DNA from 4 places in the Virgibacillus salarius genome. Region 1 is predicted to be linked to each of the others. Evidence: riboswitches for the same ligand, from Rfam matches in the RefSeq annotation. Region 1 holds a riboswitch; each other region holds the start of a gene.
The links. A riboswitch is a leader RNA that binds a small molecule or an ion and turns the genes downstream of it on or off. The one in region 1 is predicted to bind S-adenosylmethionine.
Positions count from the first base shown of each region.

Region 2: another riboswitch for S-adenosylmethionine. It lies ahead of ABDZ84_RS01520 (methionine ABC transporter ATP-binding protein); the one in region 1 lies ahead of metK (methionine adenosyltransferase).
Region 3: another riboswitch for S-adenosylmethionine. It lies ahead of ABDZ84_RS11920 (phosphoadenylyl-sulfate reductase); the one in region 1 lies ahead of metK (methionine adenosyltransferase).
Region 4: another riboswitch for S-adenosylmethionine. It lies ahead of ABDZ84_RS09565 (PLP-dependent aspartate aminotransferase family protein); the one in region 1 lies ahead of metK (methionine adenosyltransferase).

Region 1 is NZ_BAAACY010000078.1:82,970-91,073, reverse strand. It holds gene mnmM (tRNA 5-(aminomethyl)-2-thiouridylate-methyltransferase MnmM) at 17-580, shown strand; gene ABDZ84_RS10570 (tetraprenyl-beta-curcumene synthase family protein) at 774-1,856, opposite strand; gene ABDZ84_RS10565 (gamma carbonic anhydrase) at 1,937-2,458, shown strand; gene metK (methionine adenosyltransferase) at 2,729-3,925, opposite strand; SAM riboswitch class I at 4,223-4,333, opposite strand; gene pckA (phosphoenolpyruvate carboxykinase (ATP)) at 4,602-6,188, shown strand; gene ABDZ84_RS10550 (ABC transporter substrate-binding protein) at 6,608-7,597, shown strand; gene ABDZ84_RS10545 (ABC transporter ATP-binding protein) at 7,611-8,104, shown strand, end outside.
Region 2 is NZ_BAAACY010000008.1:57,268-65,371, forward strand. It holds gene ABDZ84_RS01485 (TIGR04104 family putative zinc finger protein) at 1-166, opposite strand, end outside; gene proC (pyrroline-5-carboxylate reductase) at 182-994, opposite strand; gene ABDZ84_RS01495 (GTP pyrophosphokinase) at 1,427-2,170, shown strand; tRNA gene ABDZ84_RS01500 (tRNA-Ser) at 2,267-2,359, opposite strand; gene ABDZ84_RS01505 (M20 family metallopeptidase) at 2,639-3,844, opposite strand; gene ABDZ84_RS01510 (MetQ/NlpA family ABC transporter substrate-binding protein) at 3,874-4,692, opposite strand; gene ABDZ84_RS01515 (methionine ABC transporter permease) at 4,779-5,429, opposite strand; gene ABDZ84_RS01520 (methionine ABC transporter ATP-binding protein) at 5,419-6,450, opposite strand; SAM riboswitch class I at 6,523-6,626, opposite strand; SAM riboswitch class I at 6,708-6,814, opposite strand; gene ABDZ84_RS01525 (NAD(P)/FAD-dependent oxidoreductase) at 7,004-8,059, shown strand; gene ABDZ84_RS01530 (ABC transporter substrate-binding protein) at 8,076-8,104, shown strand, end outside.
Region 3 is NZ_BAAACY010000088.1:101,725-109,828, reverse strand. It holds gene ABDZ84_RS11940 (MBL fold metallo-hydrolase) at 1-472, shown strand, start outside; gene ABDZ84_RS11935 (TetR/AcrR family transcriptional regulator) at 601-1,173, shown strand; gene ABDZ84_RS11930 (DMT family transporter) at 1,557-1,907, shown strand; gene ABDZ84_RS11925 (DMT family transporter) at 1,907-2,221, shown strand; SAM riboswitch class I at 2,427-2,529, shown strand; gene ABDZ84_RS11920 (phosphoadenylyl-sulfate reductase) at 2,697-3,422, shown strand; gene ABDZ84_RS11915 (assimilatory sulfite reductase (NADPH) flavoprotein subunit) at 3,535-5,367, shown strand; gene cysI (assimilatory sulfite reductase (NADPH) hemoprotein subunit) at 5,458-7,173, shown strand; gene cobA (uroporphyrinogen-III C-methyltransferase) at 7,216-7,995, shown strand; gene ABDZ84_RS11900 (sirohydrochlorin chelatase) at 8,013-8,104, shown strand, end outside.
Region 4 is NZ_BAAACY010000070.1:8,840-16,943, forward strand. It holds gene ABDZ84_RS09550 (hypothetical protein) at 1-552, shown strand, start outside; gene ABDZ84_RS09555 (YpmS family protein) at 1,075-1,698, opposite strand; gene ABDZ84_RS09560 (SGNH/GDSL hydrolase family protein) at 1,704-2,603, opposite strand; gene ABDZ84_RS09565 (PLP-dependent aspartate aminotransferase family protein) at 3,078-4,829, opposite strand; SAM riboswitch class I at 4,984-5,104, opposite strand; gene rarD (EamA family transporter RarD) at 5,240-6,142, opposite strand; gene megL (methionine gamma-lyase) at 6,308-7,501, shown strand; gene cls (cardiolipin synthase) at 8,041-8,104, shown strand, end outside.

The DNA of each region.
Region 1 (8,104 bases):
ATTAAAGGAGTATACCATGTTACACGGAATATTACATTATGCCCATTATTTATTGGAAAATTCTATAGAAAAAAATGAGACGGTAATTGACGCGACTTGTGGTAATGGTAATGACACTTTATTTTTAAGTAAAGTTGTCGGTGAAAATGGACGAGTCATTGCTTTTGACATTCAACAGGAGGCGATTCGTTCTACGAAGCAAAAACTAGTAGAAAATAACCGTGAGAATGTCGACCTGATCCTTGACAGTCACGCAAATCTAAAAAAACACTTACCCTCCGAAGAAATTCTATTAGGTGGGGCTGTGTTTAATTTAGGTTATTTACCAAAAGGTAATAAATCAGTTATAACCAAAGGAACTTCAACAATTACTGCAATCGATACGATATTAAAGTATTTAAAGCGTGGTGGATTGATCGTAATTGTGATCTATCATGGACATGAAGGAGGAAAAGAAGAAAAGGAAGCTGTAATAAAACATGTCATGAGGTTAAATCAACGATGGTATCATGTTTTACAATATGGCTTTATTAACCAAAAAAATAATCCGCCTTTTATAATCGCTATTCAAAAAAGATAATAATGGTCTATCTCCATGCAAGGTACGCCTAGTTTCTGAGCGTGGCCCAACACGCGCCTATTTATCCACATGGGCAAATTTTGTAATTTCCTAGACTACCAGTAAAGTGGAGGACCTCCTCCACTTTTATGCTACTATACGTATTTTCATTTTCCCTTTTTATGAATATCATCCTTAAAATATCTCCCGCTACTCAATCCTGTCGACTACTAGTAACTAATCTTTTTAAGTAATAATAACTTCTCGTGTTCCAGTGAAAAAATTTCGAAGCTACTCCACTCGCTTTTAATAATTGTCGCTTCATTTGACGAGAGCCGTCAATTAACTTGACCTTTTCATCTCCTAAATACAACCCAACTAGACCCTGCAGTACCATTTGATGAAATGGAGCATCTGGTAGCATCGTTGAATTAACGTGAGCTTCTAATAAAAAGTGCCGAAATCGTTCCTGCATCGTGATTTGATCTGGGTAATAATTACAGAAGTTCAAATCTTCCTCTTCTTTATCCTCCACTTGGTCGATATAATAATCAAGTAAAATATGCAAGCACTGAATATATGGAAAATATCCAGATACTAATCGGCTTGCTCTGTCTGAACTAAGTCTCCCAGCAAACCCATAGCAGGCCAAACAATATATTCCAAGCGTAGATCCTGCTGCTGCTGAAAATTCATACCAGCTTAACGGATATGCATTCATATTCTCTGACCACTTTGTTAATCGTGGTATACGTTCTTCCATGATCACATGCTTGTGTACCTGTAAATCCATATACAATTTTGCCAATTTAAGCGCATGCTCTTGGAAAAGATCAATGTGATTTAGTGATGCTAGTGCTTCATTACAAGTTCTAACTAACTCTTTCAAATACCCTTTGTCATCTTTACTTTCAAAATACTTATAATAATCCGTTTTACTATCATTACAAGATAGTGCATCTATCATAGCATGATGTAACAATCGGAAATTTTCTGGATCCATAGAATTACTACGATCACAAAGATTATCTAAATAGTCACTTATCGTTTGATATGCAACAATAAATCGTACAGCTTTCTGCCAGTTTTGATGTGCTAATATGCTATAAACTGCTCCTCCTTGACAATGAAAACGTTTGGAAGAAATACTTGATAAAGCCTGAGTTCTCAATTCTTGATCGGGAATTTCCGCAGCACGTTTTTGCCAATAAACTAACTCTTTACTTACAGCTGGAAAAATTTTCAGATAAACGGTTGCCATTAAAATTATTGGGTTATTTGGTACATGATTGCTCAACTTGCTGCCTCCAATCTACATTGTCCCCGCTATAATTTTGTTATACTGTTTATATCACCATATTATCCAGGAGGATTCAAATGATACATTCATATAAAGAAAAACAACCACAAATTCATGAAACTGCATTTATTGCAGAGGATGCAACCATCATCGGTGACGTTACAATTGATGAATATTCTAGTATATGGTTTAAAACTGTAGTTCGTGGAGATGTTGCACCTGTGAAAATTGGTAAAAGAATTAGTATTCAAGATCTGTCCATGCTTCATCAAAGCCCTAATCTTCCCTTAATTATCGAGGATGATGTGACAGTCGGACATCAAGTGACCCTGCACTCCGCCATGATTAGAAACAAAGCTTTAATTGGTATGGGTTCCATTATTCTTGATGGTGCGGAAATAGGTGAAAATGCATTTATCGGAGCCGGAAGCCTTGTGCCACCTAGAAAAACGATTCCGCCACATACGTTAGCTCTTGGTAGACCAGCAAAAGTAATCCGAGACTTAACTCTAGAAGATTACGCGGAGATGGAACGTGTACGAAAATCATATGTAGATAAAGCAATCTACTACAAAAAATATACAAATTCCGGTAAGTAACTTCAAGAACAAAAGCGATTGGAGCTAGTCAACGGAGATAAAGGAATCACGGTGTGCTTGCAAGCCAATGATGACTTAGATTAGGGCGATTCGTGAAGTCACCTAGATTCTGTGCGCTGGAGCTGGACGCAGCTCAACACGCCTTCTTTATCCTTATGGAAAATATTGTAATTTAGACTATGAAAAAAGGCAGCCTAGAAGATTAAATCAGCTAGGTTACCTTTTTTCGTATCATAACCATTGTGAAGCTAAAGGATGATCAAGACTTTACTACTTAATAAGTGCTTTCAATTGCTCAACTTTGTCTGTCTTCTCCCATGGAAATAAAATGTCTGTTCTTCCAAAATGCCCGTAAGCAGCAGTATTTTTATAAATAGGTTTTTGCAAGTCTAACATACGAATAATACCTGCTGGTCGTAAATCAAATAATTCTCGAACAGCTTTTACTAGTTGCTCTTCATTTACAACACCTGTTCCAAAAGTGTTTATCGAAATAGAAACAGGTTCTGCTACACCAATGGCATAGGCTAGCTGTACTTCACAGCTTTTGGCAAGCCTGGCAGCCACTATGTTCTTTGCGACATAACGGGCAGCGTATGCAGCTGACCGATCAACTTTAGTAGAGTCTTTTCCACTAAACGCTCCGCCACCGTGTCTAGCATAGCCTCCATACGTATCAACAATAATCTTTCGACCTGTTAAACCTGCATCCCCCTGAGGTCCACCAATAACGAAACGGCCAGTTGGATTAATAAAATATTTAGTCGTCTCATCTAATAACTCATTTGGTACTATAGGGCGTATAACATGCTCTATCAAATCTTTTTCTATTTGCTCTGTAGCTATATCCTGATGATGCTGTGTAGAAATTACGATGGTATCAATTTTAACAGGTTGATCATTTTCATCATACTCAACGGTTACCTGTGTTTTACCGTCCGGTCGTAAGTATTCTAATGTCTTATCCTTCCGAACGTCAGCGAGACGCTTTGCCAACTTATGTGCCAATGAGATTGGAAGTGGCATCAATTCGTCTGTTTCATCACAAGCAAAACCAAACATTAAACCCTGATCACCAGCACCTATTGCAGCAATCTCTTGATCGCTCATTTTTCCTTGTCTTGCTTCCAATGCTGTGTCAACTCCACCAGCAATATCAGGTGATTGTTCATCAATGGCAGTTAATACTGCGCATGTCTCCGCGTCGAACCCAAATTTTGCGCGAGTATATCCGATTTCTTTTATAGTTTTACGAACAATAGCAGGTATATCTACATAAGTAGTAGTGGATATTTCACCCGCTACAAGAACAAGTCCAGTTGTAACAGTTGTTTCACATGCCACTCGGGCATTTGGATCTGTTTTTAATATCTCATCCAAAATAGCATCTGAAATTTGATCAGATATCTTATCTGGATGTCCTTCTGTTACTGATTCAGAAGTAAACAAACGACGATTAGCAGCCATGTTGCTAAATCCTCCTTCAAATATCGATTACGGAACTCTATTTATCAAATATGCTCATTCAGTAATAAGTACTAAGGTTAAACTGAAATAAGAAAGGCACCAGAAAGATTACCTACTACCGTATATTCTATTGTCACTCCTGGTTCACACGTACACGCAGGCGAATGACAATTTAGCTTAGAAATTGACTAATATGTTTATAATCGGGTTAAAGTTAGTCATCTACGTGTAGAATTTTTATAACTAATAAAAAAAGCCTTTCCCGCTTGTCATGAGGAAAGGATTGCTGGCCTTTCGCTCTTATTGTTCAAGGAAAAAAATCTCCTTGCATCAGGTTAGCACCTTTTCACTAAAGTGATGGTTGCTGGGCTTCATTGGGTCTGTCCCTCCACCAACTCTGAATAAGAGAGTATCCGTTCGAAACTTAGCTTATCGGAAGAAGCTTAATGTGTCAACTAGTTTAACTGTATTCTCAGAAGTTTTTTACTCATACTAAAGGAAAGAAAGATTCTGAACGACATTTTTTGCTGTAAACATTCAACATCTTATAAAAATTATTTTATATTTAGTATGGACTATTAACTTAAATGTGTTATACTAATAAACATATTCAGGATTATTTGGTCGTTCAACAAAAGAACGTGAATACAATTTCACATAAAGGCAGGTATTTAACATGAAAACGGTAGAAAAGTCTTTCGTAAAAGAATTATACACGCATAAACAGCTACAAACAAATTTATCCGTACCTCAGCTTGTTGAAAGAATTTTAGCAAGAGAAGAAGGCATGTTAACCGCAACAGGTGCAGTTCAAGCAACAACAGGATCTTATACCGGTCGCTCCCCAAAAGATAAATTTATTGTTACAGATGAAGTAAGTGAACAGCAGGTGGATTGGGGAACAGTAAATCAATCCATTGATGAATCTGTATTTGATCGATTGTATGAAAAGGTTATTTCCTATTTAAAAAATAAAGAAGAGCTATTCCAATTTAACGGATTTGCTGGTGCAGACCACGCGTATCGCTTACCAATACAAGTTATTAACGAATATGCCTGGCACAATCTATTTGCACGGCAGTTATTTATAACTCCAACTGCTGATGAGTTACTATCACATCAAGCTGAATTCACAGTAATATCAGCCCCTACTTTTAAAGCAGATCCTGAAGTAGATGGTACGAACTCAGAAGCGTTTATTCTTGTTTCTTTTAAAAAACGAATCATTCTAATAGGTGGTACCGAATATGCAGGTGAAATTAAAAAGTCTATCTTTTCAGTGATGAATTTCTTACTACCTCAACAAGATGTATTATCTATGCACTGTTCTGCTAATGTTGGCAAAGAGGGAGACGTGGCTTTATTCTTTGGTTTATCCGGCACGGGGAAAACCACCTTATCTGCTGATCCTTACAGAAGATTAATTGGTGATGATGAGCATGGTTGGGGTCCAAATGGAGTATTTAATATTGAAGGCGGATGTTACGCAAAGTGTATTCATTTATCTCAAGAAAAAGAGCCGCAAATTTATAATGCAATACGATTTGGTTCTGTCCTTGAAAACGTTATTCTTAATAAACAAACAAGGCTACCTGATTATGATGACACAACTTTAACAGAAAACACAAGAGCAGCCTATCCAATTGAAAACATTGATAATATCGCAGTGCCAAGTATTGCTGGGCATCCAAATACAATTATCTTCCTTACAGCAGATGCTTCGGGAACATTGCCGCCAATAAGTAAATTATCAAAAGAGCAAGCAATGTATCATTTCTTAAGTGGCTACACAAGCAAGCTTGCAGGTACGGAGCGAGGAGTGACAGAACCACAGGCTACGTTCTCTGCATGTTTTGGATCACCATTTTTACCTTTAGCTCCGGCAAAGTATGCGAAAATGCTTGGTGAAAAAATTGATTTTTATCAATCAAACGTGTTTCTTGTAAACACAGGATGGACTGGGGGATCTTACGGCATTGGTAAACGCATGAAGCTGTCTTATACACGTGCAATGATTCATGCTGCATTAGAAGGTGAACTCAATAGTGTAGAGACAATAAGAGATAATATTTTTGGATTGGAAATCCCTATCCAAGTTCCAGGTGTTCCCGATGACGTCTTAGTTCCCGAAAACACATGGGAAGACAAAAACGCTTATCAAACGGAAGCAAAATCACTTGCCATGAAGTTTCATCAGAATTTCCAAAAATTCACGGAAGCAAGCGCTGATATTATGCAGGCTGGGCCAATTTATAAAGGATAATTTATCGTTTCCTCATCCCAAAAGGATTTATTATAAATGAGTGAAAAAAGTTGTATAATTTACTGTTCAGCTATAACAGCTGGTTGCCGATCTCTTATAAAGAGATCGGCTTTTTTTAGTCTAGTAAATTATAAAGCGTATTGAGCTGCGTCCAGCTCTAGTGCCCAGAAACGAGGCGACTTCACGAATCGTCCTAATCTAAGTCATCATTGGCTTGCAAGCTACCGTGCTTCCTTTATCTCCATTGACTTGCTCCAAGTGCTACGTTTCTATTCGGGAGCTTGCGTTTCTGTTCCATAAATATTTTCGTACTATTCGATCATCTATTCATTTGACTTATTTTTTTCTAGGCATTCACACATTTTCTAAGCTGTTCATAAACTGTGTTGACATATAAATATTTGAAGGGGTCGAATAGAATGAAAAAAATAATGGTTTTTATCCTGATCTCTTGCGGGTTAATTATAACTCTTACTGCTTGTAATTCGAAGGAAAACACGTCGATCAAAATAGCAGAAGTAACTCGTTCTTTATTTTACGCCCCACAATACGTAGCTCTAGAGGAAGGTTTTTTTGAAGAAGTAGGCCTAGATGTAGAGCTGCAAACAACTTGGGGTGGGGATAAAACGATGACTGCCCTGTTATCTGAAGGAGCTGATATGGCTTTAGTAGGTGCAGAGACTTCCATCTACGTTTATGCTCAGAACTCCAAAGATTATGCGATTAATTTTGCCCAATTAACCCAAACAGATGGCACCTTTTTAGTAGCAAAAGAACCTAAACCAAATTTCACATGGGAAGACCTAAAGGATACAACATTCCTTGGACAGCGGAAAGGAGGAATGCCGCAAATGGTTGGAGAATTTGTGCTAAAGCAGCATGGTATTAATCCACAGACAGATCTCGATTTACAGCAAAATATAGAATTCGCTAACATTCCGGGGGCATTTGTATCTGGTGAAGCGGAATACGTTCAATTATTTGAACCAACTGCCAGTACGTTTGAAAAGGAAGGAAAAGGACATATAGTCGCTTCATTTGGTGAAGAGTCCGGTCACGTACCTTATACAGTATATATGACTAAACAAAGCTTTATTGACAAAAACAAAGCTGACGTAGAAAAATTCACTAGAGCTATTTATAAAGCACAGCAATGGGTTGAAACACATACCCCCGAAGAAATTGCTCAAGTAATCCAACCATACTTTGAAGATACAGAACTAGAAATGCTTACCGCATCCATTGAGCGCTACAAAAGCCAAGCATCCTTTGCAACCGATCCTGTCCTAGATAAGAAAGAATGGAATAATTTGAAGAAAATAATGAATGAAGCTGGTGAATTACCTGAGGATGTACCATACGAAGAGCTCGTGAATACAGAGATCGCAGAGGATGTAATACGTAACTAAGGAGTGAGTAAAGGTGTCATTTCTAACCTTAGATCATGTCTCACATTATTATTTCTCGAAAAATAATTATACAAAGGCATTAGATGATATTTCTTTTTCTATCCAGAAAGGAGAATTTATTGCCTTATTAGGTCCTAGTGGATGTGGAAAATCAACAATACTTTCAATCATTGCAGGTATTATTAAACAAACCGAAGGAAAGGTTAGCTTACAAAAAAAGGAAGTTGAAACGACAGCATCTGAAATCGGCTACATGCTTCAGCAAGATTATTTATTTCCTTGGAAAACCATTGTGGATAACGTTTTACTAGGACCAAAAATCACTCATACACATTCAAAAAACACAGAACAAAAAGCCCTCAAACTATTGAAGGAAGTAGGATTGGCAGAGGTCGCGAATGCATATCCTAGTTCTTTATCTGGGGGGATGCGGCAACGTGCTGCCCTTGTACGCACTCTAATTAATGATCCAAAAATTCTACTTCTTGATGAACCGTTCTCTGCTTT
Region 2 (8,104 bases), on a different contig from region 1:
AAATCAAGGGTAATAAGATTAGAGATGTCATACTACTTTTCTTTCTGCTGTTCGCTGATAGGTAATTCGCTTCTTCACAATACGGGCACTTCATTTTCATTCGAAAGGAACGCTTTAATGTATCCATATAGTTCCAGTTCTTATCGCAATGAGCACAACTCGGCATTGCTGTACCTCCTTATTATTCCTTCCCTAACGCTATGGATCGATCCCGTGCTGCTTGCACACACTCGATGATTATTTGTTGAAATCCATTCTTCTTTAAAGATTCTAGACCCGCTTGCGTTGTTCCTGCTGGGCTCGTAATTTTTTTTCGTAATACATCAGCTGTATCTTCAGATTGGCTAAGCATTTCACCAGCCCCAAGAATTGTTTGGGCAATTAAAGCCTTTGCCGTATCCTTATGCAACCCAGAATCAACGGCTGCTTTTTCCATTGCTTCTACCAAATAATAAATATACGCCGGGCCGCTTCCAGAAATTGCTGTTACCATATGCATATCTTCCTCATCAACTACTACCGTTGTTCCAATCGTATTAAATAGCGTAACTGCTTCCTGAACATGATCCTTACTTACACCTTTTCCAGCAGAGATAGCAGTTGCAGATTCACCAATAGATGCTGAAGTGTTTGGCATTGCTCGAATAACTGGTACGTTTATACCGATAAATTGTTTTATAGCTGTAGTAGAAATACCTGCTGTTACAGATATAATTAATTGATTCGCTGTAATATAGTCCTTAATAGAATCGATGGCTTGCTCTATATCGTATGGTTTGGTAGCCAAAATAATTATGTCTGTATCTGTTGTTATCTTTTCTTTATCCATTACGCTATTAATTTGATACCTTTTCTCTAGTCGAGAAATTCGCTCCTGATTACTTCGATTGGTTACTGAAATATGATTATTATCTACGATCTCTGCCCGAACCATTCCTGATATAATTGCTTCAGCCATTGATCCTGCTCCGATGAATGCGATTTTTTTATCCATTTCCAATTACCTCCTAGATTAAATTCAATACGTTCCGTTAGATACTTACTACTTATTTGTTTTTCCAAAAAGAAAAGCTCCTTTCATCCTTCAAATAAGGACGAAAAGAGCATTTCCGCGGTACCACCTAAATTGACATAGCTAACCTATGCCCAGCTTTTATTGTTAACACAGTCTTCATCTGCGGTCAGTTTTTATTCTAACGGCTCCTGGATAGGTTCATACAAGTCGTTTACGTCTGGGATCTTTCAGCCGATGGATCCCTTTCTCTTTCGTACGCCCGCTGCATTACTGGTCCAATCACTGCCTTTTTAAAATATTATTTGGTTAGATATGTACTATATGCTGAAATGCTTCAAATGTCAAGAAAACGTGTAATTTAGGTTAAATTAAGCTAAACTAAAAATAATCATCAAGGAAAGAAGGGCTAACATGGCTAATTCAATAAATCAAATTCAGCAGCTTAAACAAATTCGCGATCAAATGACACGTTTTATGATGACCTATAAATTTGGTCTTGATGAAATTAACACAAAGCTTCAGATCCTTCAGGAGGAATTTCAGCATTTCCATGACTATAATCCGATTGAGCATATTAAATCAAGGATAAAATCTCCAGAAAGTATTCTAAAAAAAATGTACCGAAAAAATCTAGATATTTCACTTGAATCCATTAGAGAAAATATCCATGACATTGTAGGTATTCGTATTGTTTGTTCGTTTATTTCTGATATTTATCGCGTTAGCGAAATGATTCAGCAGCAAAAGGACATAACCGTGATTTCCTGTAAAGATTATATAAAACATCCTAAATCCACCGGTTATCAAAGTCTCCACCTTATTCTTTCGATACCTGTGTTTATGTCAGATCGTGAAGAACATGTATATGTAGAAATTCAAATTCGTACCGTTGCTATGGATTTTTGGGCAAGTCTTGAGCATAAGATTTACTATAAGTATAATAAAGTAATTCCTGATCATTTATCAAAAGAATTAACGGATGCTGCGAAAGTAGCATCAGACCTCGATTTACGAATGGAACAATTACATAATGAAGTGAACCATATAAAAGCACAGGAAGGTGAAGACAACGATTTACAATTATTAAAAATAGCTAATGAAAGCTTTGCACTTCCTCGTAAACTTCTCGAATCATTTATAAAAGAAACGAAATAAGCAAACTTCAACAATTCCGTTTCCATATACAGCGAAAAAAACCGCTACATGGTAACGGTTTTTTTATCTCCAAAATTTTATGCGCTATTTTATAAATGGAGGAGGTAGAGGGATTCGAACCCCCGCGGGCTGTTACACCCCTGTCGGTTTTCAAGACCGATCCCTTCAGCCAGACTTGGGTATACCTCCGTGACAACAAAATATAATATACCATGCATAAATAAGCTTGTCAATGACAATAATCCATTTCGGAAATTTCCGTCATTTACAGATGTGTATATTTGAATTCACTTCATACATGCTTATCACTAAAAACCTCTATAAACAAAGTGAAAGTTCAATTCAATAGAGAAATTACTGTATGCGGATAACCGAACACTCTGGATCCAAAAAGGCTAGTTGAATCGTTAAAAATTATGGAGGAAATGAGAATGTTATCTTCATTCCCCCATATTCCCATTATCCCTATTATGCTTGAGTTCTTTCAACATATTCTTCATAAATACGTGCATAGACTGCTTTATCGGTAATAAGCTTTAAAGCAGTAAATGCGGATGCCTTGGCTGCAACAATGAGAGCCTCATCAGCCTGCTTTGATTTAGCAGCTTCACGAAAGGCTACGGTATGACCAACTAAGTCACTAGAACCAATTTTAATATGCGGATGGATTGTTGGAACAATCTGACTAATATTTCCTGTATCTGTTGATCCCAACGTTTTTCTTTCTTCTGTGTTAACTGTCTCCCCTAATTCTTCGACGACTTCTTTAAAAACGTCATCAAAACTACGATTTATAATAAAATTATCGACCTCATTTTGAAATGGGGTAACCTTCAGCTGTGAACCAGTTGCTAAAGCCGCTCCTTCAGCAATCGACTTAACCCGATCAGTTACTTCATTTAATGTATTTCTCGATGCTGCTCGGATGAAAAATCGTGCCTTTGCATATTCAGGAACCACATTAGGAGCATGACCACCATCTGTAATAATTCCATGAATACGTACATCACTTGGTACATGCTGACGTAAAGCATTTATCCCGTTAAACAATTGGATCACACCATCCAATGCATTTATTCCTTCTTCTGGATGCGCTGATGCATGAGCTGGCTTCCCAAGAAATTCGAAATCTAATGGATCTACAGCTAAGCTTGGTGACGTTAGACTAGTTTCGGCACCTGGATGTACGATAATTGCAGCATCAAGCTGGTCAACAAGCCCTCCCTTTACAAAACTTCCTTTCGCACTGCCATTAGGTCCACCTTCCTCAGCTGGTGTTCCTAATACAACTAAATTCCCACCAATTTCATCAATTACTTTACTTAGACCAATTGCAGCAGCAATACTGGTGGCGCCTATCACATTATGGCCACATGCATGCCCAATTCCAGGCAACGCATCATATTCCGCTAAAAATCCAATGGTCCGTCCTTTAACTCTACCATGTTTCTTTGCGATAAACGCTGTTTGGTGCCCGGCTATATCTTTTTCAACGTCAAAGCCTTCCTCAACTAAAATATCTGTTAATGTTTTAGCTGCAAAGAATTCCTGATTTCCGATTTCTGGGTTCTCATGTATGGTATGACTAATCCCTATATATCTTTCTTTATTCGCATCAATATAAGTTGCAATTCGCTTTTTAAGTTCCACAATATTACCTGTAACGATAGTCATCTTCTTCACCTCTCTATATTATTATTTGTCTAATGTCCTATTTCATTTAACGGTACGAACGTTGGAATTGAATTTCCGTCTCTTTCTTTTTCTATAAAATTCGCAACATCCTCGGTTTGATAAATATCTGCTAATTTCTTCAACACTTCATCATCTTGATCCTCTTTTTGGACAGCGATGATATTTATATATGGCGTTGCTGTTTCATCTTCATGGTAAATGGAATCATCTAACGGGCTAAAACCTGCATCAACTGCAATCCCATTATTAATAATAGAAGCATCGACATCAGGTAAAACACGCGGTGTTTGACCAGCCACTAGCAATTCAAATTGAAGATTCTTTGGATTCTCAACAATCTTATCTAATGAACCATTGCCATCAAATCCTTCTTCTAACGTTATCAACCCTGCGTCCTGTAACAACAATAGACCTCTCCCCATATTTGTTGCCTCTTTTGCTAAGGCAATGGTTCCACCTTCTGGAATATCTTCTGGACGATCATGCTTTTCAGAATATAAGCCCATTGGAGCAATAACTGTTGTTGCAATTGGGGTTAAATCTAAATGATGTTCTTCAATAAAAGCATCAAAATAAGATACCGTCTGAAAAGCATTTGCATCGATTTCCCCCTCAGCTAATGCTAAGTTGGGCTGAACATAGTCAGAAAAACGAACGATTTCGACATCTATCCCTTCTTTTTTTGCTTTTTCTGCCACGTAATCCCAAATGGCTGTATCTGATCCACTAATCCCGACTTTCACTGTTGTAGCTGCATCACTACTCGAACATGCTGTGATAATGCTTGTCAATATAATCAATAAAAAACGGATGGTTATTCTTTTCATGCTGTTCTCTCCTTATTTTTAAATACGTTACTTAACGATAAATGCTTTAAAAAATAGCTAGAAAAAAGCGTTCAAATTAATAGTCATTACCGACGTCTAATTTTTTTAGAAATGAAATTGCCTGTAGATTGTAAGCCTTGAACCATAATAACGAGAATCCCTACGGTGATAATCATAACCAATGTATCAAAGCGTTGATATCCGTAAGTAATAGCTAAGTCGCCAAGGCCTCCACCCCCTACTGCACCTGCCATGGCAGATGCACCTACGAGTCCAATGGTGGCAATCGTAATACCCAATAACAAGGAGCTAAGCGCTTCTGGAATAAGGAAGCGCATAATTATCTGTTTAGGTGTTGCACCCATAGCCTGTGCTGCCTCCATCACACCTGGATCAACCTCTAGTAGTGAATTTTCTATTAATCGAGCAATATATGGGCCAGCATATAAAATCATTGGAACAATAGCTGCCGCAGTTCCAATTGAAGTTCCAACTACCAAACGAGTAAATGGTATGACAGCAACCATTAAGATAATAAACGGAATAGATCGGAACACATTTATAATGGCATTTAATACGGTAAAAACTGCTTTATTTTCCCATAAATGACCTTTTCTTGTGACAACAAGTAAAATCCCTAAGATTAGACCAATTACAAACGAAAAAAGCAAGGAAACGCCAACCATTACAATAGTCTCCCATAATGCTTCCACAATTTGTTGACCATTAACTAACATCTGCTAGCACCTCCTTTACCGTTACCTTCTGTTGGTGAATATGCATGATAGCACGATTTATTTCATTTTCATCACCATCTAGTTTGACGATTAAATTGCCAAATGGTGTTCCCTGTAGCTCCGTAATACTGCCAAATAACACATTTACATCAACCGCATATTGCTTAGCAATTTCTGATAATAGCGGTCGTCCCGTCGATTCCCCAAGGAATACAATTCGATAAATTTTCTGACGTTGATCCAGCACTTTTAACAGCTCATATACGGATCTAGGAATATCATCATGCATCACAGACCGTACAAATTTATGTGCAATCTCTGTCTTTGGCTGTGCAAACACTTCGAATACGGAACCTGCTTCTACTACTTTCCCCTCATCCAATACCGCTACCTTATCGCAAATCTCGCGAATAACCCCCATTTCATGCGTAATAATCAAAATGGTTAGGTTATATTCTTCATTTATCTTCTTTAGCAGCTGTAAAATTGATTTCGTAGTTTCTGGATCTAGTGCTGAAGTTGCTTCGTCACATAATAATACCTTTGGCTTCGTAGCAAGGGCACGAGCAATTCCTACACGCTGCTTTTGTCCACCAGATAGTTGATCTGGATAATTATCTGCTTTATCTTTTAATCCAACAAACTCTAGTAGTTCTATAACCCGACGCTTCACTTCATCTTTTGGTACATTAGCAAGTAATAACGGCATCGCTACATTTGCGAATACTGTTTTAGCATTTAATAAATTAAAATGCTGAAAAATCATCCCGATGCTTCGTTTAGCTTCACGTAGATCCTTTGGAGAAAGGCTTAGCAAATCTTGATTATTAACCGTTACTTTTCCCGAAGAGGGACGTTCTAATAGGTTCACACAACGAATAAGGGAACTTTTCCCAGCACCACTAAAACCGATAACACCAAAGATTTCACCTTTTTCAATGTGCAAATTCACATCTTCTAATGCCTTTATTTGTTGTTGCTTTCCATTATAAATTTTACTTACACGTTCAAACGTAATCATGATGTATCACTCCTTTATGTCTGTACTAAAAATGCCTCTTCAGTTAAGAAGAGGCATCCATATACTATCCTCTTCTTATCTTTCAAGCTCTTAGCTTGCTGGATTTGGCACAGTACTTCATAGAGTCTGTTGCCGAGGTTTCAAAGGGCCAGTCCCTCCACCTCTCTGGATAAGAAGTTACGCTATAAAATTTTGTTCCGAATAAAAAAATCCCTCCTTGTTTGTAAGAAGAGATTTCCATATCTATTGGCGCTCTCTTCTTATTTTCCAAGCACAAATGACTTGTTGGATTTGGCACAGTACTTTGTAAAGTCCGCTGCCGAGGCTTCAAAGGGCCAATTCCCTCCACCTCTCTGAATAAGAAGTTTATATTTTGTAATTGATATATACAATACTACGCTTGCGACATCCTGTCAATTACTATTTGAAAATTTTTTATAAACCTGTCATTTATTTTTCTAACCGTTTATTGCTTTACTAAAAAAATTCTGTATAATTAGTCATAGTGATAATGATTCTCATTATCATCAATGGCGAAGGAGGTAATTATAATATGCAACATTTAGATATTACAGATGTAACTATTGTTGGTGGTGGACCAGCAGGTTTATATGCATCTTTTTATAGTGGCATGAGGGATTTATCAACTCGTATTATAGAATATCAACCAAAGCTTGGTGGTAAGGTACACGTATATCCAGAGAAAATGATTTGGGATGTAGGTGGATTAACTCCTGTAACTGGAGCTACCTTAATTGATCAAATGGCAGAGCAAGCATTGACATTCGATCCTGAAGTCATTCTCAACGAAAAAGTTACAAAAATAGAGAAAAATGAAGATAACCTATTTGTATTAACTTCCCATTCTGGTAATCAATATTTAAGTAAAACAGTAATTCTTGCAGTTGGTGGCGGTATATTAAATCCAATTAAAATTGATATTGAAGGTGCAGATCGATTTGAGGTAACAAATCTGCATTATACCGTACAAAGTCTTGAGCATTTCAAAAATAAAAACATTATCATATCTGGTGGGGGAAACTCAGCCATTGATTGGGCTAACGAATTAGAACCAATAGCTAAGCAGCTACATATGGTGCATCGTAAAAATGAATTTACAGGACATGAAGCACATATTTCGCAAATCATGAATTCTACAGCTAACATCCATTTTAATTCAACCATTGAGAAGTTGCATGCTAATGCACAAGGCGATCAAATCGAAGCCGTGGAAATACGAAACCACGAGACAAATCAAGAAGAAGAAGTGAAAACAGATGCGCTTATCATTAGCTATGGCTATGAACGAGAATTAACGTTTATTAAAGAAAGCCCTTTAAATATTGAAATAGAAAGGGATTTCTTTGTAAAAGGAACCTCGAAATCAGCTACTTCCATTGAAGGTCTTTATGCAGCTGGTGATATCTTATCGTTTGATGGGAAGGTACACTTAATTGCTGGAGCATTTGTAGATGCAGCGAATGCCGTTAATCAAGCAAAACTATTATTAGAACCTGATGCAACAGCAAAAGCAAGGGTATCTTCACATAACGATAAATTTAATTCAAGAAATAAAGCGCTATTAAGGCATCTATATCAAAAATCATAAGCTAAGGAGATTGAAAATGATTAAAAAATTGCGCTTACCAGTTTT
Region 3 (8,104 bases), on a different contig from region 1:
TGCTGATTGGATAGGTAAGCTCGTTGATTATGAGTCCAACATCTATTTCATAGCTGAGCCATATCGCTTTGATGAATTAAGAGAAATCGTTATAAGCATTGGTATGGATAAGCTTAGGGGGTTTTTCTCTACATCGTTAATTCAAACGGCATCCAGTCTACGTTCGTACCAAAATCAATCACCAACAGAGATTGAACGAAGGTTTCAAAAGAATGAAGTGCAAATTTTGGATGTGCGTTATCAAGATGAATGGGAGGAAGCACGCATTCCAGAAGCAATACATGCTTCGCTGCCACATGTAAAGGAGCGAGTCAAAGAGCTGTCCACAAGTAAGCCGATAGCTGTTCACTGTGCCTCTGGAAAGCGTTCTGCGATAGCCGCAAGTATATTATTAAATGAAGGCTTTGAAGTAATTAATATACGAGGCGGAATGCTACAATGGAAAAATGAGGATTTAGGTTGGACGAAATAGGATAGTAAAACGATTCCTTCCGTCAAGTTTTTGAAGAAACAAGAGAGATGCTTGACAGGAAGGAATTTATCCTATAAAATGACTGAAAGTCAGTCAAGAGAAATGAATACTATGAAAGGGGCGGTGATATGGATAATAAAAAGGAAAAAATTACGAAGTCTGCTATTCATGTGTTTCGTGAAAAAGGGATAGAAAAAACAAAGGTTTCCGACATTGTAAAAGGCGCAGGCATCGCACAAGGAACCTTTTATTTATATTTTCCCTCGAAACTTGCAGTTATGCCTTCAATTGCTGAAGTGATGGTAGAACGAATCGTAGAAGAAATGGAGCGAAAAGTAAATCGAGAAACGGCATTTACGGATCAATTAGGTCAAGTCGTCTCCATTATATTTGACCTGACAAAGGAATATCGGGAAATATTTGCGCTGATTTTTGCTGGATTAGCCTCAAGTGACTATTTGAGTGAGTGGGAAAAAATCTATGAGCCTTATTATGCCTGGATGCAAGAATTTCTTGAGCAACCAAAGGCTGCTAGTAAATTACGAGATTCGATTGATATTAACGGAACAGCTAAATTACTAATTGGCCTAATTGAATCGGCCGCTGAACAATCCTATCTGTATGACCAACAAGACGAGGAGTCTGCTAAACAAAAACAACGAGAAGTCTTAGAATTTGCATTACATGCATTATGTAAGTAATTGGACTTGGTGTAATCCAAGTTTTTTATTATAAGTTAAGAAAGTATAAAATCAGTGCAATGACTGCGTTAAGCCAAGTAGTTATTTTGAAATGTTTGATGTATATTGGCAATGCCCCTACGAATTACTTCGCTTTCCGCGGGCACGGCTTCAACTAACTTTGCAAAGAAGAACACGTTGCAAAGTTAGCTGAAGGACAAACCCCACGGAAAGGGAAGTGGGCAGCCGGAGTGGTGGTCAAGCAATAGCTATTATTCCATAATAGCTACTAGAGGAAGCGTAAATCTGAGCATTTAGTGATAAGGACTGAGCGAATTTTGCTCCGGTTTTCTAAAAATATAATGACTGAAAGTCAGTCATGTGGTAAAGGATGAAATACAGAAATGAATAAATCATGGATATATGTTGTATTAACGAGTGTTTTTGAATTGATCTGGATCTATGGATTTAATACCGCTAACGCTTGGTGGCATTGGGTCCTAATCATAGGAGCTATCCTTTTAGATCTCCATTTCCTGTCTAAAGCTTGTGAAAATCTACCAACAGGTACCGTATATGCGATATTTGCTGCTGCGGGAACAGTAGGTACAGCCATCATGGATATTTACTTGTTTGGTGGAAGTTTAAATGTAGGAAAAATGTTCTTTATGTTGATTCTAGTTCTAGGGGTTATTGGCTTAAAACTTTCTGATCAACCGGAACAGTCTGAAGCGACAAAGGGGGTTCAATCCTAATGGGTTGGTTATTTATTGCGAGTGCATCTGTATTTGAAATGTTAGGTGTCTTAGGTTTACGTCTCTATAGTCAACAGAAGACTATACGAAATGGACTGCTTTATATTGGTGGATTAGGTGGTTCATTCATCTTTTTATATGCATCCTTCTCGTATTTACTTGTAAGTGTGGCATATTCTGTGTTTATTGGCATTGGAACGGCCGGTGCGGTATTGATGAACATGATTTTCTTTGGTGAATCTACGAATAAGTATCGAATTGCTAGTTTGATTGCGATTATTATTGGAGTTACCGGGTTAAAAGCATTATCATAAGCATATTAGAATACACATGCTTTTGGGAGAATAGTACGTTCACATTTAGGTGATTCTTTTCATGATCTAAAAAAATTTATTGTCACATCTGGCTTGTTTTTTGTATATAACATGAATATCAAACTATTCTCATGTTTTGGAAAAAGGCATTGACTTTTTCTGGAAAACCATTTAATATATCAAACAATACAGTCATAGATTTTAATTCTTATCAAGAGAGGTGGAGGGAAAAGGCCCTTTGAAGCTTCGGCAGCAGGTTATTCTAACACTGTGCCAATTCCTACAGACAATGGTCTGATAGATAAGAAGAGTGCAAGATACCGTACAAATTACTCTTCTTATCACATGGATAGGAAGAGTTTTTCATAGCATGTTTATGTTTGCCTCACTGCCTATTTCCAGTACATTTGTTTGCCTAGACCTTACGCCTTTATTTTTAAGAATAACGTAGGAGGGATAATGCGTGACAAGTCATATGCTGTCATATCAAGATTTTACTGTTGATCCTTTTAAAGATTTTCTCCCTGAGGATGAAACGAAAGGAGCCTCTACCATTTTAAGTTGGGCATATGAGCAATATGGGGATTCCATCGTTTATGCATGTAGCTTTGGCGCAGAAGGTATGGTGCTAATTGATTTAATAGCAAAGGAGAAATCCGATGCAGAGATTGTCTTTCTAGACACAGGGTTACATTTTCAAGAAACGTATGATCTCATCGATGAAGTGAAAAAAAGGTACCCTGATTTGCGGATTCGCTTAAAGCAGCCTGATTTGACAGTGGAAGAACAGGCAGCAAAGCATGGCTCAGCCTTGTGGAAGCGACAGCCAGATCAATGTTGTTTCATTCGTAAGATCAAGCCTCTTGAAGAAGAACTAGATAAGGTACCTGCTTGGATATCTGGACTTCGTAGAGAGCAGTCACCAAGTCGTAGTAAAACAGACTTTGTGAATAGGGATGAACGATTTAAAAGCATTAAAATATGTCCGTTAATTTATTGGACTTGGGACGATGTATGGAATTATATTCAAAAACAACAATTGCCCTATAATGAACTGCATGATAGAAATTATCCAAGTATTGGGTGTATTCCTTGTACCTCCCAAGTAGCCGACTCTGATGATTTACGTGCAGGTAGATGGACGGGGCAAACGAAAACGGAATGTGGCTTGCACACCACGGTTAATAAAAGCGAATCGTGATGATCTGAGTATTCATCTTTTTTATTTCGTTTAATTCCTAGTAAATTAATTGGTATACTAAGTATTTGATTGTATAGGTATAAAAAAGAACTTAATAGTGAGGTGGAACGTGTTGTCGTTGAATGTAACAAATAGCCCTTTTAATCACGAACAAATAGAACAATTAAATCTCCTGTTACCTACTTTAACGGATCATCAAAAGGTTTGGCTAAGTGGTTACCTTTCAGCTTTTATATCAAAAGAAGTCCAATCTGGTAATCCAGACCCCCAAGCCGTCAGTCAAGCAACGAATGCTGGCACAGATCCGAGAGAAGTAACCGTATTATATGGATCGGAGACAGGGACTGCCCGCTCATTAGCAGAATCGATGGCTGAAAAGCTAGACGCAGCGAATTTTTTGGTAACTTGCTCCGCGCTTGATGACTTTAAGCCAAAGAAATTAAAGAAGACAGAGGATGTATTAATTATAACGGCAACCCATGGAGAAGGTGATCCACCGGATAATGCGATCTCTTTCTATGAATTTCTTCACAGCAGAAAAGCACCTAAATTGGATCATTTGCGTTTCGCAGTGCTAGCGCTCGGTGATGAGTCGTATGAATTTTTCTGTCAAACAGGAAAAGACTTTGATAAACGCCTAGAAGAATTAGGTGGAGAGAGGCTATATGACCGAGTAGATTGTGATTTGGATTTTGATGAGCAAGCGTCTGAGTGGATGACGGGAGTACTCGGGGTTTTAAAGCAGTCATCTGAAGTTGTTGACAATACCGTTCTAGCAGGTCAACAAACGGCAGGCACGTTCGTTTCCGAACAACCTGGTTTTTCAAGAACAAATCCATTTATGGCCGAGGTTGTGGAGAATATTAATTTAAGTGGTCGCGGTTCCAATAAGCAAACCCGCCATCTAGAATTGTCCATTGATGGGTCTGGCTTTACCTTCAAACCAGGAGATAGCTTAGGGATATTTCCGAAAAATGACCCCGTATTAGTCGATCAACTTATGAAGGCGATGAATTGGGATGCAGAACAAACTGTATCTGTGAATAAACAGGGGGAAATTAGGTCATTACGAGAAGCTTTACTTTCCCATTTTGAGATTACGGTTTTAACGAAGCCACTAGTAGAAAAGGCAGCTACATTATTTGCTAATGAAGCATTAACCGATCTATTAACAGCAAGCAATAAGGAAAATTTAAAGTCGTATCTTGAGGGAAGGGATGTTCTAGATTTAGTAACCGATTTTCCGCCTAAGAAGCTGCTGGCTGAGGATTTTGTCAGCATATTACGGAAGCTACCTGCTCGTCTTTATTCCATTGCCAGCAGCTATGAAGCCAACCCTGATGAAGTTCATCTAACTGTTGGTACGGTAAATTATTTTGCTCATGGGCGTGAACGTGCGGGCGTCTGCTCCAGTCAAGTAGCCACACGAGTGGAAGTCGGTGAGAAATTGCCAGTGTATATCCAACAAAACGCTAATTTTCAATTTCCTGATGACCCGGAAACGAGGGTGATTATGATTGGTCCTGGTACCGGGGTTGCACCATTTCGCTCTTATCTGGAGGAACTAGAGGAAACCGAAGCGGAGCAACAAACATGGCTCTTCTTTGGAGAACAGCATTTCTCCTGTGATTTCCTTTATCAAGTGGATTGGCAAAAGTGGTTAAAATCTGGTGTGCTATCGAGAATGGATGTGGCATTCTCACGGGATACCGATCAAAAAGTATATGTACAACACAAGATGCTTGAAAAAAGTAAGGATTTTTATGAATGGTTAAAAGCAGGCGCTGCTGTTTACGTGTGTGGAGACGAAAAGCATATGGCAAAAGACGTCCAGCAAACAATACTTACGATTTTAAGGCAGGAGGGAGACATGACTGCGGAGGAGGCTGAATCGTATTTGCAGCAAATGCGTCAGGAGAAACGCTACCAGCGAGATGTGTATTAATGGCTCTTGTTGGTTAAATAGGCAGGTTATTTAGGATACATGCTTGGTGCTATTACACGTGAAGATTAAGGAATGGAGGGAGTTTAACGAATGGCAAAGGGAAAGGACTCACTACATGAGACCACATTGGATGATATGGAGCGAATTAAAAAAGAAAGTAAATTTCTACGAGGTACAATAACGGAAGGACTTGCAGACCCAATAACAGGAGCTATTTCGGATGATGATAATAAAGTGCTGAAGTTTCACGGGAGTTATCAACAGGATGATCGTGATCTACGGGATGAACGGAGACGTCAAAAATTAGAGCCTGCCTATCAATTTATGCTGCGAGTGCGTGTTCCAGGAGGAATTGCCAGCCCTAAGCAATGGCTGGTGATGGATGAACTTGCTGACAATTATGCAAATGGAACGATTCGTCTAACCACAAGGCAAGCATTTCAATTACATGGCATCTTGAAATGGAATTTGAAAAATACGATAAAAGAGATTAACCATACACTTATGGATACTTTAGCAGCATGTGGTGATGTAAATCGAAATGTAATGTGCAATACCAATTCATATCAATCGGCGGTCCATGCAGAGGTTCAAACGTGGGCACAAAAAATTAGTGACCACCTCTCACCAAGAACCGGAGCATATCATGAGATTTGGCTAGATAAAGAAAAAGTAGTTGATTCGCGAGATGAAACGGAAATAGAACCAATCTATGGAACAACGTATTTGCCAAGAAAATTCAAGATTGGCATTGCTGTACCACCATCAAATGATATTGATGTATTCTCTCAAGACCTTGGCTTTATTGCTATTCAAGAGGCAGGTAAACTGGTGGGGTTTAATGTTTCTGTTGGTGGCGGTATGGGAATGACGCACGGAAATACCGATACGTATCCGCAATTAGGGCGGGTGATTGGCTTCTGTACACCAGATCAAGTAATTGCTGTAGCAGAGGAAATTGTTACAATTCAACGTGACTATGGAAATCGATCCAACCGTAAGAATGCAAGATTTAAATACACGATCGATGCAAGAGGTATTGATTGGCTAAAGCAAACGTTACATGAACGATTAGGCTGGGAATTGGAGGAAACGAGAAATTATCAGTTTGAAAATAATGGGGATAGCTATGGCTGGGTGGAGGGAAACGGCAAATGGCACTTCACATTATTTATTCAAAATGGCCGTGTAAAGGATACAGAGGATTATCCATTAAGGACAGGACTGAGGGAAATCGCAAAGGTGCATACGGGTGATTTTCGTTTAACACCTAATCAAAATCTAGTCATTGCAAATGTTACGAAACAAAAGAAAGAACAGATCGATCAACTTATCAAAACGTACAAACTAACAGATGGTGGGCAATTTAGCGGGTTACGCCGTAATTCGATGGCTTGTGTTGCGTTACCAACTTGCGCTTTGGCAATGGCGGAATCAGAAAGGTACCTTCCTTCATTAATTGAAAAGATAGAAGGGATTCTTGATGAAGCAGGACTACGTGAAGAAGAAATGGTTATACGCATGTCAGGCTGTCCCAATGGATGCTCGCGACCAGCTCTAGCAGAAATTGCGTTCATTGGTAAGGCGCCAGGTAAGTACAATATGTACCTTGGTGGAAGTTTTACCGGGGAACGATTAAGTAAGCTCTATCGAGAAAATATAGGCGAGCAGGAGATTTTAGATACACTTCGTCCTATTCTCAATCAGTATGCAAGGGAACGGCTCGATGGGGAGCATTTTGGAGACTACGTTATTCGAGCGAATTATGTGGAAGCTGTACATTCCGGACTTGATTTTCATAGGTAGTGCAGGTTTAAACCAGATTAATAGAAGAGGCGGGGGTAGGAAATGGGAAAGGTATATTTGGTTGGAGCAGGTCCAGGTGACCCCGATTTGATTACGGTAAAAGGTGCAAAGATCATCGGTCAGTCGGATGTTATTTTATATGATCGTTTAGTGAATGAACAATTATTAGAGGACTATGCACCTAAACAAGCAGAACTGATTTATTGTGGGAAGCGTCCAGATCACCACGCATTAAAGCAGGAGCAAATAAATCAATTACTTTGGCAATATGCAAGGCAAGGGAAGGTTGTTACGCGATTAAAAGGCGGTGACCCTTTTATCTTTGGAAGAGGGGGTGAGGAAGCGCTCACTCTAGGAAAACACCAGATTCCATTTGAAATTGTACCAGGAATTACTTCTGGATCAGCTGCGCCAGCCTATGCCGGAATCCCGTTAACCCATCGACAGATTAGCTCATCTGTTGCTTTTGTGTCGGGAGTAACTCGAAATGGAGATACAGGTGAAGCATATTGGGAGCACCTTGCTAAGGGCGCTGAAACCTTATGTATTTATATGGGTGTAAAAAACCTTCCAGACATATGCCATTATCTAATTAAATATGGCAGGGATGCAACGACGCCGATTGTCGTTATACATTATGGGACAACACAAGCGCAACAAACGATAACAGGTACGTTGCACACGATAGCAACGAAAGCTAAACATCTAAAAAACCCCTCGATGATTATTATTGGTGAGGTCGTTCGGCTACGTGAACAAATAAAGTGGTTTGAAGGGCTGGCTTATGAAGCATCCGAATCGCCAATTGCTGTCATTGGGTAACAAAGGGAGGAAGCTACATGCAAGCTGTTCTTTATGTAAGTCATGGCAGTAGATACGCTGATGCTACGGCAGAAGCCATATCGTTTCTTGAAACGGTGAAAGAACAGGT
Region 4 (8,104 bases), on a different contig from region 1:
ACGAAGCAGTCTTTAAACCATGTATCTATTGGCTTTGATCATGAATTAACAGAAGTCTATAGTTTTGGACGGAAGCGGCCGAGAAATCCATTCATTGGAGGATTTGTTAAAGAGGATATTCGTAGTGATTTTATGAAGAAATCAGACTGTGCCGTTTATCAATTTACAGTAGCTGATCATGAGTGTGAGAAAATAGTAAAAAATATTAAGGATATTGAAAGGCAACAGCATAAATATAGATATAATTTTATTGGGCTATTTGGTATATTGTTACAAATTGAAATTAATCGAAAGTGTGCACTATTTTGTTCACAATTTGTAGCGACTGTTCTAAGAGGTGTACCATCTTTTAGCTTGAAGAAACCTGCTTGTTTTATTACACCTGCTGATATTCGGAATCACGAAGGTATGGAATTGATTTATAAAGGTAAGCTAGGCGATTATCCGTTCGGGAATCAGGAATCTTTAAGTACTATAGTTGTTGAAGAAAAGACAAAGCAATCATTTTTAATTTTATTATCTTCAAAAGTAAAACGGTTTGTTATCCGTTAAGTAAAAAGGTCAATTTAAGTTAATATATTAGCTGATAATAGGATGTATTTCAATCCGAAGCGAAGCATTTGCTACACTGCTTTTAAGTGAAATTAGCCACAAAATGATCATTTATTCCTCATATATACCTGCCGGTAAATGTTCGATTTGTTCAAAGGCTTTTAGGGTATACTATTATGGTAATGGAATCGGTGAGGGATAAACAAGATCCCCACGGATTAAAGTTTTAGTTTATACCGTATTATTCATGAGAAAAAAGCTGGACGAACAACGTCCAGCTTTTGTTGTAGTCTTGGAAATTATAAAATTTGAGCCTATGGATAAATAGGCGCGTGTTGAGCTGCGGCAAGCTCCAGTGCCCAAAAACTAGGCGACCTCACGAATCATCCCACAATAAGTCGTCATCGGCTCGCAAGCTCACCGTGATTCCTTTATCTCCGTTGACTCGCTCCAGTTGCTAAATTTCTAATCGAGCGCTTGCGCTTTTTTTCTGTAATGAGACAGTAACGATAGGCTTTAAAACTATTCGATACCTAAAGTTTGGTAAGGTACGCGGAATTTGAATGCTAAGTTATTAGCGTCAAGGTCAATATGCTCAACAGCTACTTGAAAATTACTTTTTAGCTTCATATCTGTAACTGCAACATAGATAGCTTCATCTTTTGGATTTACCGTTACCCATTCGGGCATTGGTAAGTATTTATCAATATACTCCATAATTTTTTGGTTTGGTAATTCAAGTAATCCGATAGAGATCGATCTTTGCTTTAATATAATATCGCCATTATCTTGAACAAATGGCTCTAAATGAACAGATAATGGTACGGTTGTTGAAAATACTGGTAATTCACCAATTAAATGTACATCCTCACCTAACTCAATTCGATAGCGATGTTTTGTATCGTTGAGCATTTGATCGATATATGCGTTAATTAACTCATTCAAATTTTGTTTCGTCGTACGAACGACAAATTCTGAGCTTTCATCAGCTTTATCTGCATGTTGAGCCGGATAATCTACACGTGGTACTGGCCAAAAAATAAGTGCTAAAATAATGATTAATATGACAATGTTTAATGAAAGCAAGCCTATAAACCGCTTTTTCCACTTACTCCTCTTAGATCGACGTACGTTTCTTTCTGCCATATTACTCATCCTCTTTCATCTTCGTTTGTTAGGAAATCCAATACACGCTGGGCCATTCGCTTATAGCCGAGGTGATTCGGATGGAAATTATCTTCTGCAAATAGGTTTTCATCTGTGTTATCAAATAAATCTTTTGTCGGAATAAACGATACATTTTTTTTGCTAGCTGCTATTTCTTTCCCTGTATTATTCCAATTTTCAACAATGATTCCTAATTCCTTTATATCTTTAAAATATTTTTGGAATGGATTATAAAATCCTAATAAATAAATCTTTGTTTTCGGGTTAATTGTTTCAATTTTGGAAAAGATATGATGCAATCTTTCTTGATATTGTGCACGCTCTTTCGTGAAGTCTTCCATTTTTAAATTGGTAATGTTCTGCTTAAGGACTTGCATTATATCATTGGCTCCGATAGTTATTAATACTATATCAGATCGCTTAATCGAGGAAACAACTTCGGGTTTATCCAGTCTTTTAAGCAGCTGATCAGAGCGATTACCGCGGACACCTAGATTATCGAATGTTACTACTTTTTTATCCTTGTTAATAGCCCGTTCCAAAATCCCTACATATCCACCTTGTGCGGTTGAATCGCCAACTCCTTGTGTAAGGGAATCACCTATTGCTGTAACATGTGTTTTATTTGAAAAGAACTGAATGGTTTGTTCAACAGCACTTACTACCATTTCGGAGAATGGCTTTTCTTCCGTTTGATCATCTTGTTTTTCATCTTGATCTGTCTTAGTCGCTTCTTTCTGCTGATCCCCATTTGTTTTACTGTCTTTCTCCGAAATGATAACATCATTTAACTTTGGGTCAGGCTGATGTGTCAGGAAAAAGATAAGACTGATCCCTAAAAGCATCACAAAAATAGCACCGAAATAATAGTAGTTTTTCTTCATGTTTACTCACACCTATGCTGTTATGTTCATAACCTTTTTTCTTTATTGTCTCATGTATAAAATACATTCGAAAGTATTTCCTATATATATGTACTTCATAACTTGTTCAATGAAGGAAATAAAGTGAAACCTCAATCCGCTGGGGCTTTTGTCTATCCCTTACTGATTGCTAGTACCACAAGGGTATGACCTAAAGGACTTTCAATTAATCGGACATTTACTGACAGTCGATCCCCACATTTACCCATATTGGTTTTACTTTATTGCTTGAAGTAGGGATCTTACTGCCAGTTATATACGGGATAAAATAAGATCGCCTTCAATAACAGGCGATCAGTAAGGGAAGGTTATTTATAATTTTTCCAATCGGTAGTAAAAGTAAACCTCCTTTCTAAAAGTGAAACAGTTTTGTTACATAAATAATTAGTTCTAAATTTCTAAAATTAGTTTGATTCCAGCATACTGTTTGCTCGTTCAAACATGAGTGAGGTCAGAAGCATCGTCTTGTGATCGCAATGCTAAAAACTCGTCATAAGGATTTTTTGCGGTAATAACAGTGATCCCAGCTGCTTTGGCATATTCTAAAGTACTATTTTGATAAGGCTGTTCCAACCATACTATTTTTCCTTGTTTATTTATAACTTGTTCGATAACACCTGATGGGAGGTCTGATTGGAGAAACCATACAGCATCAAGCTCAGTTGGAATAGCTGATAAGTCTCTGAACACATGCTGAGATTCTTCAGTTGTTGAATGACTTATATAATAAAGCTCAAAACCAATAGATTGTAGCTGTTTGACTTTTTCCCTTTCTTTCTCTCCTGCATCTTCCCAGCCGTATACGGCAATGGTTTTTTTTCGTATATTTCCATTATTACGATCAAACGGAGAGCTAAGTAGCCAACTGATAGCGACGGAATCATTGGTTGTTATCGTTTTTGCTTCGCCAGTAGCTTCAGCGATAGCAGCATCTAAGGTGTATAATAAGTCGGTAACAGACTCCAAACCAATCGATAGACGAATTGTTTCCTCCGTAACACCACTAGTTTTTAATTCTTCAACGGTTAGTTGTTGATGCGTTGTTGAAGCAGGATGAATAATTAGTGATTTTGCATCACCAACATTAGCTACATGTGACCATAATTCAATACATTCAATTAATTGTCGTCCAGCTTCTCTCCCCCCTCGAATTCCAAAAGTGATGATAGATCCAGCACCTTCACTAAAATATTTTTTAGCTCGCTTGTTTGATGAATGGCTTTGTAAACCTGGGTAGTTCACCCATTCGATCGCAGGATTTTTAGCTAAGTATTCGGCAATTATCTGTGCATTTTTATTATGTTGAGGAATACGAAGATGCAAGGTTTCTAAACCCTGTAATAGTAAAAACGCATTATGCGGGCTAATACACGCACCAATATCACGCAATAATTGTACCCTTAATTTAGTAGCAAAAGCCGCAGGACCAACATCAATGAAACGGAGGCCATTATAGCTCTCATCTGGTTCTGTAAAGCCAGGGAATTTGCTGTTATTCCAATTAAACCTTCCGCCATCAACGACAACACCTCCAATGGTCGTACCATGTCCTCCTATCCATTTTGTAGCGGAGTGGACCACAACATCTGCTCCCCATGCTATCGGCTTAGCAATATAAGGTGCGAATGTATTATCAATTATTAAAGGAATATTATAAGAATGAGCTAAAGCAGCAATGGTCTCGACATCAAAGATGTGCAGACTAGGGTTCGTAATAATTTCACCGAAGATTGCTTTTGTTTTATCTGTGATAGCAGCTTCGACTTCATTCTTGTTCTTGCCATTAACAAATTTAACCGTTATACCATAGCGAGGAAGTGTGTTTGCAAATAGATTATAAGTACCACCGTATAAATTACTGTCAGCTATAATTTCATCTCCTGTACTAGCAACATTTAGGATAGCAAAGGTAATAGCTGCCATTCCAGATGCTGTTGCTACTGCTGCTACACCGTCTTCTAATTCGGCAATTCGTTGCTCGAAAGCATCTACGGTAGGGTTCCCTATCCGTGTATAAATGTTACCCGGTTCGGTAAGGCCAAATAGATTCTGTGCGTGCTCCGTGTCACGAAAAACATAGGATGTTGTTTGATAAATAGGGACAGCTCTAGAACCCGTGGTTGGGTCTGGCACCTGACCTCCGTGTAGTAATACTGTATCTGGTTGTTTCTGGTGAAATTTTGCCATTATTCATTCCTCCTAGGATAGTTTGTAGTTCTGTATTGCCACGACTAGTATTGACGTGGCCAGTTACTGAATAGCAATCCTTGTGTCTGGAGGAAGAGGGGGAAAATGAAAAAGCCCTCTTCCTAAGAAGAGGGCTTGGATTTAACCTTTCCTCCTCTTATCTTCCAGATCATAAAATGGATCTGTAGGATGTAGCACCGTAAAAAGCAATATTTCATCGCTTTTTGGTTGCTGGGCTTCACAGGGCCTATTCCCTCCACCGCTCTTGATAAGAGATGTATTTTTCTAAATTATTGAATATTATATAGGTGTACATAATCTTTTGTCAACCACTAGTTTTAAATCGTAACAAAAGGCAGGCATAATACCATCGCCAAAACGTAAGAAAACCTAGAGCATGTTATATCTTTTTATACATGCTTTTTCCTCAGTGGTCTTCGGTAGCTCGTAAGCATAAAGTTTACTAGAGCTATCCAAATGAACGCGAAAGCAATTAAATGAGCAGAAGTAAAGGCTTCTTTATATATAAATACGCCTAGTAATAACATTAATGTTGGTGCAATATATTGCAAGAATCCGACCATTGCTAAAGAAATGCGTTTCGCTCCACTTGCAAACAGTAACAAGGGAATTGCTGTCATAACACCTGCACCCATTAATAATAGGTTCGTAGATGAAAAGAATTCATGAAGCTGAAAGGCGTTATCAGGGTAAATGGCTAGGTAAATAATTGCGAAGGGGAGAATAAGCATGGTTTCAATGGTTAACCCTATCATTGGTCCGATATCGACCTTTTTCTTCAATAAACCATACAGTCCAAAGCTGATGGCAAGTAATAATGACACCCAAGGAAACACACCATAGCTTATCGTTAAATAAAGCACACCGATTCCTGCTAGAATAAATGAAATAGTTTGACGGAAAGTAAAGGCTTCTTTTAATACGATAATTCCTAGTAATATGCTTATAAGTGGATTAATATAATAGCCCAGACTTGCTTGAACAACATGATTACTATTAACGGCCCAAATAAATATTAACCAATTTAGACTAATTACTAGCGTAGCCAAAGAAATACCAAATAGCTTCTTTTTATTATGAAGCAATTCCTTCCATTCCTTCGTAAAATCCGACCATTTACGCATAATGAGAACAAGTAAAAATGTGAAGACGAAAGACCAAATAATGCGGTGAGCTAATGTTTCCCCTGGAGAAACATGGTCAAGAAGCTTCCAATAGATTGGTAGAAATCCCCATAATATGTATGCTGATGATGTGTAGATCATACCGTTCCGATCCTGATTAGCGTTCATAAGGTTTCATCCCTTCTTCCGGTATAAAGTAAATCTATTTTAGAATTGCTCCAGAAAAAAAGCAAAGATAACGTCTCTAAAGAAAACGTATTCATTTATGCGTTTATTTGAATAGGATATATATAGGTGGTCAGTTTACAAGAGTTTACGTGAGGAGGAATGGATGTGAAGAAGAAAGAAAAGCAATTGGAGACGAAGGTTGTTCATGAAGGTTATCATTCAGAAGAGATGTTAGGAAGTTTAGCAGCTCCTTTATTTCAAACCTCTACTTTTACATTTGATTCAGCAGAACAAGGAGAGCGGCGTTTTGCAAGGGAAGAGGATGGTTTTGTATATTCGCGTTTAGGTAATCCTACTGTACAGCTTTTGGAAGAGCGGATTGCGGCATTAGAAGGAGGGGAGCGAGGGTTGGCTTTTTCCTCTGGAATGGCTGCCGTTTCAGCGGTATTAATTTCACTAACAAAAGCAAATGATCATATTCTTTGTTCTTCCGGGCTTTATGGCTGTACGTATGGATTGTTATCCATGTTAAAGGATAAGTATCATATTAATCATGATTTCTCAGAAATGAATTGTGAGGAAGAGGTTTTGGCTTGTCTAAGGCCAGAAACAACCTGTATTTATATTGAAACACCAATTAATCCCACCATGAAGCTGATCGATCTACAAATGGTAGCAACGGTTGCAAAGCGCTACCATATTCCGGTCGTTGTAGACAATACCTTCTCATCCCCTTATATTCAGCGACCACTGGAATTTGGTTGTGATGTTGTTGTTCATAGTGCTACAAAATATATTGGCGGACACGGAGATGTAATTGGTGGTTTGGTAGTAGGAAGAAGTTCATTTCTTGACGGTGTTGCCATGACGACACAAAAAGATATTGGAGGCGTTCTTTCGCCATTTGATGCTTGGCTATTATTAAGGGGTTTGAAAACACTGCCGATTCGGCTTGATCGACATTCAGATAATGCAGAAAAGATTGTGGAGAAATTAGGTACTCATCCAAGGATTTCAACTATTTATTATCCAGGTGATAGGGAGCATCCAAATTTTGCGATATATCAAAAGCAGATGAAGCGTGGTGCTGGAGTTATATCATTTGAATTAGTTGGGGATAAATACGATGTTCAACAGTTCTTAAATAACTTGGAGTTTTTAAAAATTGCAGTTAGCTTAGGAGATGCAGAGACGCTTATACAACATCCATCAACAATGACACATGCGGTTGTGCCAGAAGCTGAGCGTGACATGATGGGAATAACGGAGCAGCTGATCCGTTTATCGGTGGGTTTAGAGGCTTGGCAAGATATTTGGGAGGATTTGGAGCAAGCATTAAACAAGCTAGATGACAAGTAGCGAAGAAATAATACGCTTATGCTAGTAGTAGCTGGTATAGGTTTTTTTTTGACCTGGTTAAACAGTTCAAAGTAACCCTTAACGAAAAGACTGTTAGATATACAAAAACATAAGATACGCTGGTGTTATTAATAATGAGATCATATATAATGTTCATTCATGATGTCAGTACCACATTTATGAATCGTAAATACGATTTGATACGTAGAAAGGTTATGGTTTTCTTTCATATGAAGTGCTTTATAACAGCATCAAGGTACATAAAAAGGATAAAATTTAATACAATAAGCTAATATCATTTATTCTATAAATAATAGGTAGCGCTTGCATTCTGCTAAGCTAACGACAAATTAAAATGTATGCTATATTATTGATTGTAGAGGTGATGGATATATACTCTTTCTACTTTAGCGTAATTTGATGTCCTCACCCTTAAAAATAGGAACAGTCTAGTTTGGGGAGGATAATAGAAAATTGTTACTGGATAAGACATGGCACGAACTAAAACAATTTTCATGTAAGGGGGGATTTGTCAGACTATGGAAATACTGTCATACTTATTAGGATTTATTTTAATTTTTAATATTGCCTTAGGTGTTTCTA